Regions from separate parts of the Parasphingorhabdus pacifica genome, predicted to be linked through region 2. Evidence: riboswitches for the same ligand, from Rfam matches in the RefSeq annotation. Region 2 holds a riboswitch; each other region holds the start of a gene.
What was found. A riboswitch is a leader RNA that binds a small molecule or an ion and turns the genes downstream of it on or off. The one in region 2 is predicted to bind cobalamin.
Positions count from the first base shown of each region.

Region 1: another riboswitch for cobalamin. It lies ahead of ACYVAN_RS21920 (ribonucleoside-diphosphate reductase subunit alpha); the one in region 2 lies ahead of cobN (cobaltochelatase subunit CobN).
Region 3: another riboswitch for cobalamin. It lies ahead of ACYVAN_RS20790 (ABC transporter substrate-binding protein); the one in region 2 lies ahead of cobN (cobaltochelatase subunit CobN).
Region 4: another riboswitch for cobalamin. It lies ahead of ACYVAN_RS21715 (Rossmann-like domain-containing protein); the one in region 2 lies ahead of cobN (cobaltochelatase subunit CobN).

Region 1 is NZ_BAAGYS010000014.1:371,513-373,707, reverse strand. It holds gene ACYVAN_RS21920 (ribonucleoside-diphosphate reductase subunit alpha) at 1-1,096, opposite strand, end outside; cobalamin riboswitch at 1,217-1,427, opposite strand; gene ACYVAN_RS21915 (ABC transporter substrate-binding protein) at 1,571-2,195, opposite strand, start outside.
Region 2 is NZ_BAAGYS010000002.1:225,752-227,946, forward strand. It holds gene cobG (precorrin-3B synthase) at 1-1,025, opposite strand, end outside; cobalamin riboswitch at 1,158-1,283, shown strand; gene cobN (cobaltochelatase subunit CobN) at 1,416-2,195, shown strand, end outside.
Region 3 is NZ_BAAGYS010000014.1:134,392-136,586, forward strand. It holds gene ACYVAN_RS20780 (putative bifunctional diguanylate cyclase/phosphodiesterase) at 1-135, shown strand, start outside; gene ACYVAN_RS20785 (MSMEG_6728 family protein) at 216-689, opposite strand; cobalamin riboswitch at 957-1,140, shown strand; gene ACYVAN_RS20790 (ABC transporter substrate-binding protein) at 1,240-2,195, shown strand, end outside.
Region 4 is NZ_BAAGYS010000014.1:330,963-333,157, reverse strand. It holds gene ACYVAN_RS21720 (PLP-dependent cysteine synthase family protein) at 1-240, opposite strand, end outside; gene ACYVAN_RS21715 (Rossmann-like domain-containing protein) at 237-1,067, opposite strand; cobalamin riboswitch at 1,247-1,413, opposite strand; gene ACYVAN_RS21710 (GNAT family N-acetyltransferase) at 1,532-2,089, shown strand.

The DNA.
Region 1 (2,195 bases), on a different contig from region 2:
CGTCGGGGGAGAACAGGGTCCAGGTGCCGCCGGACTCGACGCGGCGCATGAACTCGTCGGGCACCCAGTTCGCGGTGTTCATGTCGTGGGTGCGCCGCCGGTCGTCTCCGGTGTTCTTGCGCAGGTCGAGGAATTCCTCGATGTCGATGTGCCAGGTTTCCAGGTAGGCGCACACCGCGCCTTTGCGTTTGCCGCCCTGGTTGACCGCGACCGCCGTGTCGTTGGCGACCTTCAGGAACGGTACGACGCCTTGGGACCGGCCGTTGGTGCCGTTGATGTGGGAGCCGATTCCGCGGACCGGTGTCCAGTCGTTGCCCAGGCCGCCCGCGTACTTCGACAGCAGTGCGTTGTTGCCGATCGAGTGGAAGATCCCGTGCAGGTCGTCGTCCACTGTGGTCAGAAAGCAGGACGACAGTTGCGGTCGGGTGGTGCCCGCGTTGAACAGGGTCGGTGTCGAGCACATGAAGTCGAACGACGAGAGCAGGCGGTAGAACTCGATCGCCCGCGTCTCGGGGGCGTTCTCGTTCAGGGCCAGACCCATGGCCACGCGCATGAAGAACGCCTGCGGCAGTTCGAAACGGGTCCCGTCGTGGTGCAGCAAGTACCGGTCGTAGAGGGTTTGCACCCCGAGGAAGTCGAAGGACAGGTCCCGGTCGGCGTCGAGCGCCGCACCGAGCCGTTCGAGGTCGAAGTCGGCGAGCCGCGGGTCGAGTTGCTGCAGCTGGACCCCGCGTCGCACGTAGTTCCGGAAGTAGCCGGGGTAGTGCTCCCGCATCTGTTCCTGGTCGGCCTCGGTGGCGGTTCCGGCCAGGTAGCTCAGGGCTTCGCCACGGAGGTTGTCGAGCACCAATCTGGCGGTGACGGAGGAGTAGCCGGGTTCGGCTTCGACGAGGGTCCGTGCCGCCATGACCTGGGCGAGGGCGAGTTCGTGCCTGTCGATGCCGTCGTAGGTGTTGCGGTGCACCTCGCGCAGCACTGCTTCGGGGGAGACGTCGTCGATGCCCTCGCACGCCTGCCGGACCACGGTGGCGACCCGGTTCCAGTCGGTGTCCGGCAGCGTGGCGGTGTTCGTGTTCGTGTGTGGCGTGCCGGTCACGGCGCTTCTCCTCGCGAGTTCGAAGAACGCGGGAGAGCACGTGCTGGAGACGTCGGTGACGCGGTGCGCTGCCGATCGTCCGAGCAGACCCACCCGCGAGGTCCCGGACAGCGCGCACTTGCGATGCGCGCACCGATGGCAGGTCTTCGGACTCACGGGCGCGCCGGCTGTTGCCGGTTCCTACTGGTCGTGGCTTCCCGGACGGTTCGCCCAGTGCCTTCGTACGACGGTCGTTCCCGTTCACCGCTGCGGGGCAGTCCCGGATTCGCACCGGGTTCCCTGTTGTCACACCGGTGCGGGGCACCGATGAACCATCAGCAAGCGACACACTACATGTTGGGTCTGCGATCCCAATCAGGGTCCAGATGGCGCGCCGGATTGCGCTGTTTCGGCTGTGGAGCACCTTCGTCGCGCCCGCCGAACCAAAAGCGCCGGGCATCCAACACGGAGTGCCCGGCGCTCTCGGTCGGTGGATCAGGAGTTGCCGACGATCTTCTCCAGGTCGTCGAGGACGAGGTTGGCGCCGAGCGGCCCGAGGCCGAGGAACCACCGGTCGTCGGACACCTCGAAGGCCTTGTTGTCGCGCACTGCTCCGAGGTTGGACCACTGGGAGCTGGCGACGAGCTCGTCCTGCCGCTGCTTGGCGGCCGAGCCGTACGAGCTGTAGAAGAGCAGGTCGCCATCGGCCTGGCCGATCTGTTCACGGCTGATCTCCGTGAAGGTCTTGTCGATCCGCTGGTTCGCGGGCCTGCTGAAGCCGACATCCTTGAGGATGGTGCCGATGAACGAGCCCTCGCCGTAGAGGCGCATCGTGCCGTCGCCCGAGGTGGTGCGCAGTGCGCTGACCTCGGTTTCAGCCGGATTTCCGACCTTCTTGCCGATCTCGGCCGCCCGCTTCTTGTAGTCGGCCAGGATCTTCTCGCCCTCGGCCTTCTTGCCGAGAGCCTCGGCGTTGAGCAGGAAGTTCTCCTTCCACGGTTCACCGACGGTCTCGGCGAAGACGGTGGGCGCGATGGCGCTGAGCTGCTCGTACTTGTCTTCGTCCCGGACCTTGCTGCTCAGGATGAGATCGGGTTCGAGCTGAGTGATCTTCTCCAGG
Region 2 (2,195 bases):
ACGTCGGCGAGGGCTTTGGCGCAGCCGGGGCGACCGGTGCACGACGTCACTCCGGTCCGCCCCTGTTCCCGGTCGACGACCAGGCCGTGCGCGCCCAGGTCCGACAACCACCGGTCCGCCTCGTCGGCGGGCAGGCCGGGCAGGACGATGGTTCGCCACGGTGTCAGGCGGAGCTCACCGGCGGTGCCGGACGCAGCGGCGATGATATCCACCTGCTCCGGCGACAGTCGGCCCAGAGGTGCTCCCACACCCACGGTGATCCGCCCGTATTGCCGGAAGAGCTCTCCGACCTGCGCATGTGTCGGCAACGGCCGCGCGGGAACAGGTTCGGGCGGGCTCCAGACGGCGTCGCGCACGGCCAGCACCTTGCCCGCGATGGCCTGCACGCCGTTGTCGAGCTCGGTCAGCCGCCAGGCCAGCGATCCCTGGCGGCCGCGCTCGGTGAGAAATGCCTCCGCGGCGGCCACGGCCGCCCGCGCGGCTTCGCCCGGGGCCACGCGGACACCCGAGTCGGTTCCGGCCAGCAGCAACGCGATCGAGTCGGAGCGCAGCGGGTACAGACAGACGTCGGCGGCGAGCGCGGCGACGTCGCCCCCACCGCCGTCCACCGCGAACAAGAACCGTCCCGGCAGCTCGGCGAGGTCGGGGATCGCGCAGAGCAGGACGTCGAGCTCGTGGGCAACGGCACGCACGTCCCACATCGCGTCCCCATCGGCGGTGGGCGAACCGAGGACGTTGCGGACCCGCTCGTGTGTCGCGGAAGGCAGCAGGCCGACCGCGGCCAGCCGTTGGGCGAACTCCTGCCCGCAACCGGAGTTGAGCCCTCTGACCTGCAGGTTCGCCCTGGAAGTCAGCTCCATTCCCCCACTTCCCAGTTCCGCGGCAGCCTCACCGACGGCCCGGAACTGGGCGGTCGTCATGGCTCCACCGGGCACGCGCACCCGCGCGAGGCCACCGTCCGCGGCTTCGTGGACACGGAGAGCACCGGGGCAGGCGTCACGTTCGGCTCTGGAAGTTTCGAACACGCGCCGATCCTACGGTCCGCGGTAGTTGCGGACGCAAAACGCGTTGCTGCGACGCGCGTCATGCCGGGGTCAACTTGACGGAAGATCGGCCTGTTGCGGAGAGTGGTCACAGCATTTGAGCGGCGACAGGCGGAGGAAGCCGGTGCGAGTCCGGCGCGGTCCCGCCACTGTCACCGGGGAGCGGACTCCACGACAGGTCACTGCCCCGCAGCGGGCGGGAAGACCGGAGCGAGCGTTGATCCGGAAGCCAGGAGACTCCGGTCGCCGCGCCCGACGACCCGGGGGCGAGGACCCCCGAGGAAGGCTCACCATGCGCAGCAGACGCACGTCTCGCGTCTCCGTGTTCTTCCCCTTCACCGTTCAGGTCTCCATCGCCGAGGAGCGAACCGCATGATCCTGCTTCTGTCCACTTCGGACACAGACCTGCTCAGTGCGCGGGCCAGTGCCGCCGAGTACCGGCTCGGAAACCCGGCCCGGCTCGGCGTGGACGACCTGCCACCGCTGCTCGAAGACGTCGACCTGGTGGTCGTGCGCCTGCTGGGCGGACGCCGCGCATGGGAGGAAGGTCTCGACGCCCTGCTGGCCGGCCCGCGCCCCGTCGTCGTGCTCGGTGGCGAGCAAGCGCCGGACGCCGAACTGATGGAGTGCTCCACGGTGCCCGGCGGCGTGTGCGCGGAAGCACACTCGTACCTGGCCCAAGGCGGACCCGAGAACCTCACCCAGCTGTTCAACTTCCTCTCGGACACGGTGCTGCTCACCGGCAACGGGTTCGAACCGCCCGCCGAAACGCCGCGGTGGGGCCTGCTCGACCGCACTCCCCGCCGCGACGAGGGCCCGACCGTGGCGGTGCTGTACTACCGCGCGCACCACATGGCCGGCAACACCGCCTTCGCGCACGCCCTGTGCGACGCCGTCGAAGACGCGGGTGGCCAGGCGCTACCGGTGTTCTGCGCGTCCCTGCGCGCCCCCGAGCCGGAACTGATCGAGACGCTTCAGCGCGCCGACGCGCTCGTCGTCACCGTCCTCGCCGCCGGTGGCACCCGCCCGGCCACCGCCACCGCCGGTGGTGACGACGAAGCGTGGGACATCGGAGCGCTCGCCGATCTGGACATCCCGATCCTGCAGGGACTCTGCCTGACCAGCAGCCGAGAGGCCTGGCAGGAGAACGAC
Region 3 (2,195 bases), on a different contig from region 2:
ACCGCCACTCAGTACCGCCTGTTGCACGGTCTCGGCGTGGACGCCTACCAGGGGTACTTGTTCGCGGCTCCGCTGCCGGTACACGAGTTCCGGGAACTGCTCTCGCGCTCACCGTTGCCGCTTCCGGACGGATAGCAGCCCCGCAACTCCTGAATTCTCGGAATCCCAGTTCCAGGACATCTCCGCGCAATCGATTGCCCCGACGACCGGAGTGGTCAGTCATCGCGCGAGCGGTCCGAGACCGGCCACACGTACGGCAGATCCGATCGCACACCGGGAAAATACCTGCGGTAGTGGCCCGGGTCCTTGCGCAACAGCGCAGACTGGTGGCTGCGATGGAATCGCCGATCACCGAGCCACGGCGGCAGTTCTCCGACGAGGGCCAGTTCCTCCCGGGTTCGCACGGTGGTGGTACCGGCCGCCCGTTCCAGATCGGCAGCGATCGTCGCGGCACATGTGTCCCGGTAACCGGCCGAACACCACACGGCGCACACGTCGAGGCCGTAGCGGGCGAGCAACTCCGCGTAACCCGTCCACATCACGACCGCGGGATGGGTACGCCAGCCGTACCCCGGCACCGTCAGCGCGCGGAGGACCTGCATCGTCTCCACCCGTTGCTTGCCAAGTCGCTTGGTGTCGAGCACGCGCGCGGTCTCGATGAAGTCCGGATACGGGAGAAAGGTCTGCACGTCCTGCAGTGTGTTCCCACCCACTCCCACTCGCCAAGGCAGCGGAGAACCACCGACCGCCCGAACCAGCTGCCGTCGAAGCCCGGAGCACCCCTCTTCTCGTGATTTCGAACGCCCCGATACCGATGAATCACAGGAGAATCCGACGCCGTGCAACGCTGCAGCTTGGGCGAAACGCGCGCCGCACACATCCCGGCCCCGTCGCTCACGTCGCCACCGACGACATTGTGCGTCACATCATGGTCCCCATCTCGCCGCACATTGCCGTGATAGCGTCCGGCTGCCAGTAATAGCCATCGTGAATGGCTTGGGAATCCGGTGAGAATCCGGAACTGACGCGCAGCGGTGAGCGGCGACGAGCAGGAACACGGCCACTGGGCGAACTGCCCGGGAAGGAGTTCCCACTCGGACGACCCCGAGTCCGAAGACCTGCTGGCCACTCAGTCGAACGCGTTTCGGCTGAGCGGAAACCGTAGGACCGGGCTTCGCGACCGAGCCCCGCACGGGGAGGAAATCCGTGGCGAAAAACTTTTCCGCCTGCTGTACCGCTGTGCTTCTCACCGCAGCACTCGCGCTGTCCGGCTGTTCCGGGGGAACAGCTGCCGAACCGGATGCCGACGCCGGTGACCACCTTTCGCTGGACAACTGTGGTGAACAGGTTCAGCTGGAGCACCCGCCGCAGCGGGCTGTCGCGCTCAACCAGGGCAGCGCCGAGATCATGCTGGCCTTGGGCCTCTCCGACCGGATGGTGGGTACCGCGACCTGGACGGATCCCGTACTACCGGAGCTGGCTGAGGAGAACGCCGAGGTACCGCGCCTCGCCGAGAACTACCCGTCGTTCGAGCGCGTTCTCGCGGCCGAGCCGGACTTCGCCGCATCGTCGTTCGCCTCGACGCTGAGCAAGGGTGGCGTGGCGACCCGCGCGCAGTTCGACGAACTCGGAGTGCCGACCTACCTCTCCCCCGCCGACTGTGCGAAGGACAACAGCGGCAGCGGCGACGGCGCCCGGCACGAACCCCTGAAAATGGACCTCGTCTACACCGAAATCCGGGAAATCGCCCGCATTTTCGACGTGGCGGAACGGGGTGAACAACTCGTCGCCGACCTGCAGAACCGAATGCGCGAAGCCACCGCCGACATCGACGCTTCGCACGCGAGACTGCTCTTTTGGTTCGCCAACTCCGAATCGCCGTACATGGCAGGCTGCTGCGGCGCACCGGGAGTGATCACCCGCACGCTGGATGCGAAGAACGTCTTCGACGACACCAAGCAGGAGTGGCCGCAGATCAACTGGGAGACGGTCGCTCAACGCAATCCCGATGTTCTCGTGCTGGGAGATCTCACCCGGAATTCGGAAACCGCCGAGACGGCCCGAAGCAAGATCGAATTCTTGGAGACGCATCCGGTGGCACGTGAGATGGACGCGGTCGAGAACGACCGGTACGTCCCCCTCACCGGACAGGCGATGAACCCGACGATGCGCACCGTCGATGGCGTCGAGAAGGT
Region 4 (2,195 bases), on a different contig from region 2:
CGATTCCACGATGGTGCCGCCGGGGCGGAGTTCACCGCGTTCCCGAGCGCCGCGCAGCATCGACAGCGCCGCGCGAGCCTTCATCGTGCCGGGGCCCAGCCCTTCGAGCTTCGCCCAGAAACCCGGGTGGCTCCGCGGCAGCGGTGTGTCCACTCGCAGCACCGGGGTGTCACCGATGAGATCCAGCAGCGTGTCGCACTTCCGCCCGCCGCGCGCGGGCGCCTGTTGGGCGAGCGTCATGGTCGATCACCCCGGTAGCAGTGCAGGTCGGTGGCGTCGCCGGTCAGCCAGAAGAAGGGGTATGGCTCGGCGGACAGGGCGGTGATGTCGGTGCCGAGCAGCTCGCGGAGGACGGCGCTTCCGGTCTGCGCGAACATCACCAGCGGCAGCCGGAGTTCGCGGCACTGCTCGACGATGTCGTCGAAGCTGGTGTTGTTCAGGACCATCCCCGATGCGAGCACGGCATCGGCCTGCTCGATCGCTTGCCGGTGATCTTCGAGGACGGGTTCGTCCCATTCGGTGCGGCCGCCCTTGAGATCGCACGGCACGTAGTCGATCCCGCGCTCGCGCAGTGCGGACAGCAGCGAGTTCACCACTCCGATCACCGCGACGCGGCCGCCGCCGGGGACGAGCTGGGCGACGGCCCGAGCCCGTGCCATCGACTTCTCCAGGGAGGTTCCGGGGGCTATCCGGACGGTCCGGGCGGCCGGATGCTGGGCGTGTGGCCTGAGATGGGCCAGGTAGGCGTCGAGTGCGGCCATCCGCACGGCCCGTTCGGGATGGGAGAGGAGCTCGTCGATGTCGCGGCCGACGGTGTCGGTGACCACGTCGTCGCTGATCTGCCCCGGCTCCACGGCGCAGGATCCGACGGCTGCTCCGATGCGCACGCTGAGCACCGTGTTGAGGTAGCTGGTCCGGCGGCCGGAGTGCTGCGCGGCTTGCACGGTAAGGAACGCCACGGAGGCGGTCGTGTCCGCCGGGTTTCCGTCGGCTCGGGCCGCTTCGATCAGCTGGTCCAGCTGGTTGTCGCCGACGCGCAGGTCGGCAGGTGGGGGAGTAGAAGGCACAGATGTCTCCACACGTGAGGAAGAAGTGGTGATGCCGAGTGCGGGCGCGAAGGATCAGCGCCTGCGGGGATCACACGACGTGTGGAGCTGCCGAGAACCGTTCCGGTCGGATGGTCAGCGGGATGATGACGCACTTGTCCGAGTGCACGGGTACCTCCTCCGGGGCTCCGCGACCCCGTACGAATCGGCACGACGGTGCGAGTCTCCTGACTCGTGGGTCGACGTCACCCCCGGCCTTCCCACCGAGTGCTCGGCAGTGGCTCAGGTGGAGGTGGCTCTCCACTCACAGTGGCGGGACCGTGCCGGATTCGCACCGGCTTCCTGCGCACCATCGCTTGAACTTTCGCATGAACTTTTCAGCCGCTGGGGGTGGAGTCAAGGCTTCCAGGTCCTAGATCACGTTTTGTCGCCAGTAGTATGCAATAGAAAGTGCTTTTCAATAGTTCGTCTACGGAGGTGGAGACGTGTCCCGGGAAGAGGTCCGCGCGGTCGGCGAGTACGAGGTCAGGCGGGCGTGCCGGTCCGACATCGAGAGCGCCCGCACGCTGATGCTCGATACCTTCTACCGCGTGATGGGGCACGGCTACGTGTCCGAGTGGCATGCGGACGTGATCGAGATGGAGGCGAGCTACTTCCGCACTCCGGGCCACGCCTTGTTCGTCGCCGTGCTCGGTGACGAGGTCGTCGGCACGGCCTCGGTGCGGGCCAGTGGCCCCAAGAGTCCGCCGCATCCCAGGTGGATCGCCGACCGCTACGGCGCGGAAGGCGCGGCGCAGATCTTCCGCACGTACGTCCGCCCCGAACACCGCCGTCACGGACTGGCTCGCGAGCTCGTCGACATGGCGTGCGGATTCATCGCCGACGAGCCGGGATACGACACGATCTACCTGCACACGAACCCGGCGATCGAGGGTGCCGAGTCGTTCTGGCGCGGGGTGGCCAAGGAGGTCTACGACGCGCGGCAGAACAGTGACTACAGCCCCGTCGTCCACTTCGAGATCCCGGTCCCGGTCAGCGGGTGATGCCCGGAAGCCGCCCGGTCCGGACCACAGAGGTTGTGGCCCGATTCTTTCGAAGGGTGTCCATCCGGCCACTCGTGTGTTCCCGGTGGGCGGGCGGATGCTCGTA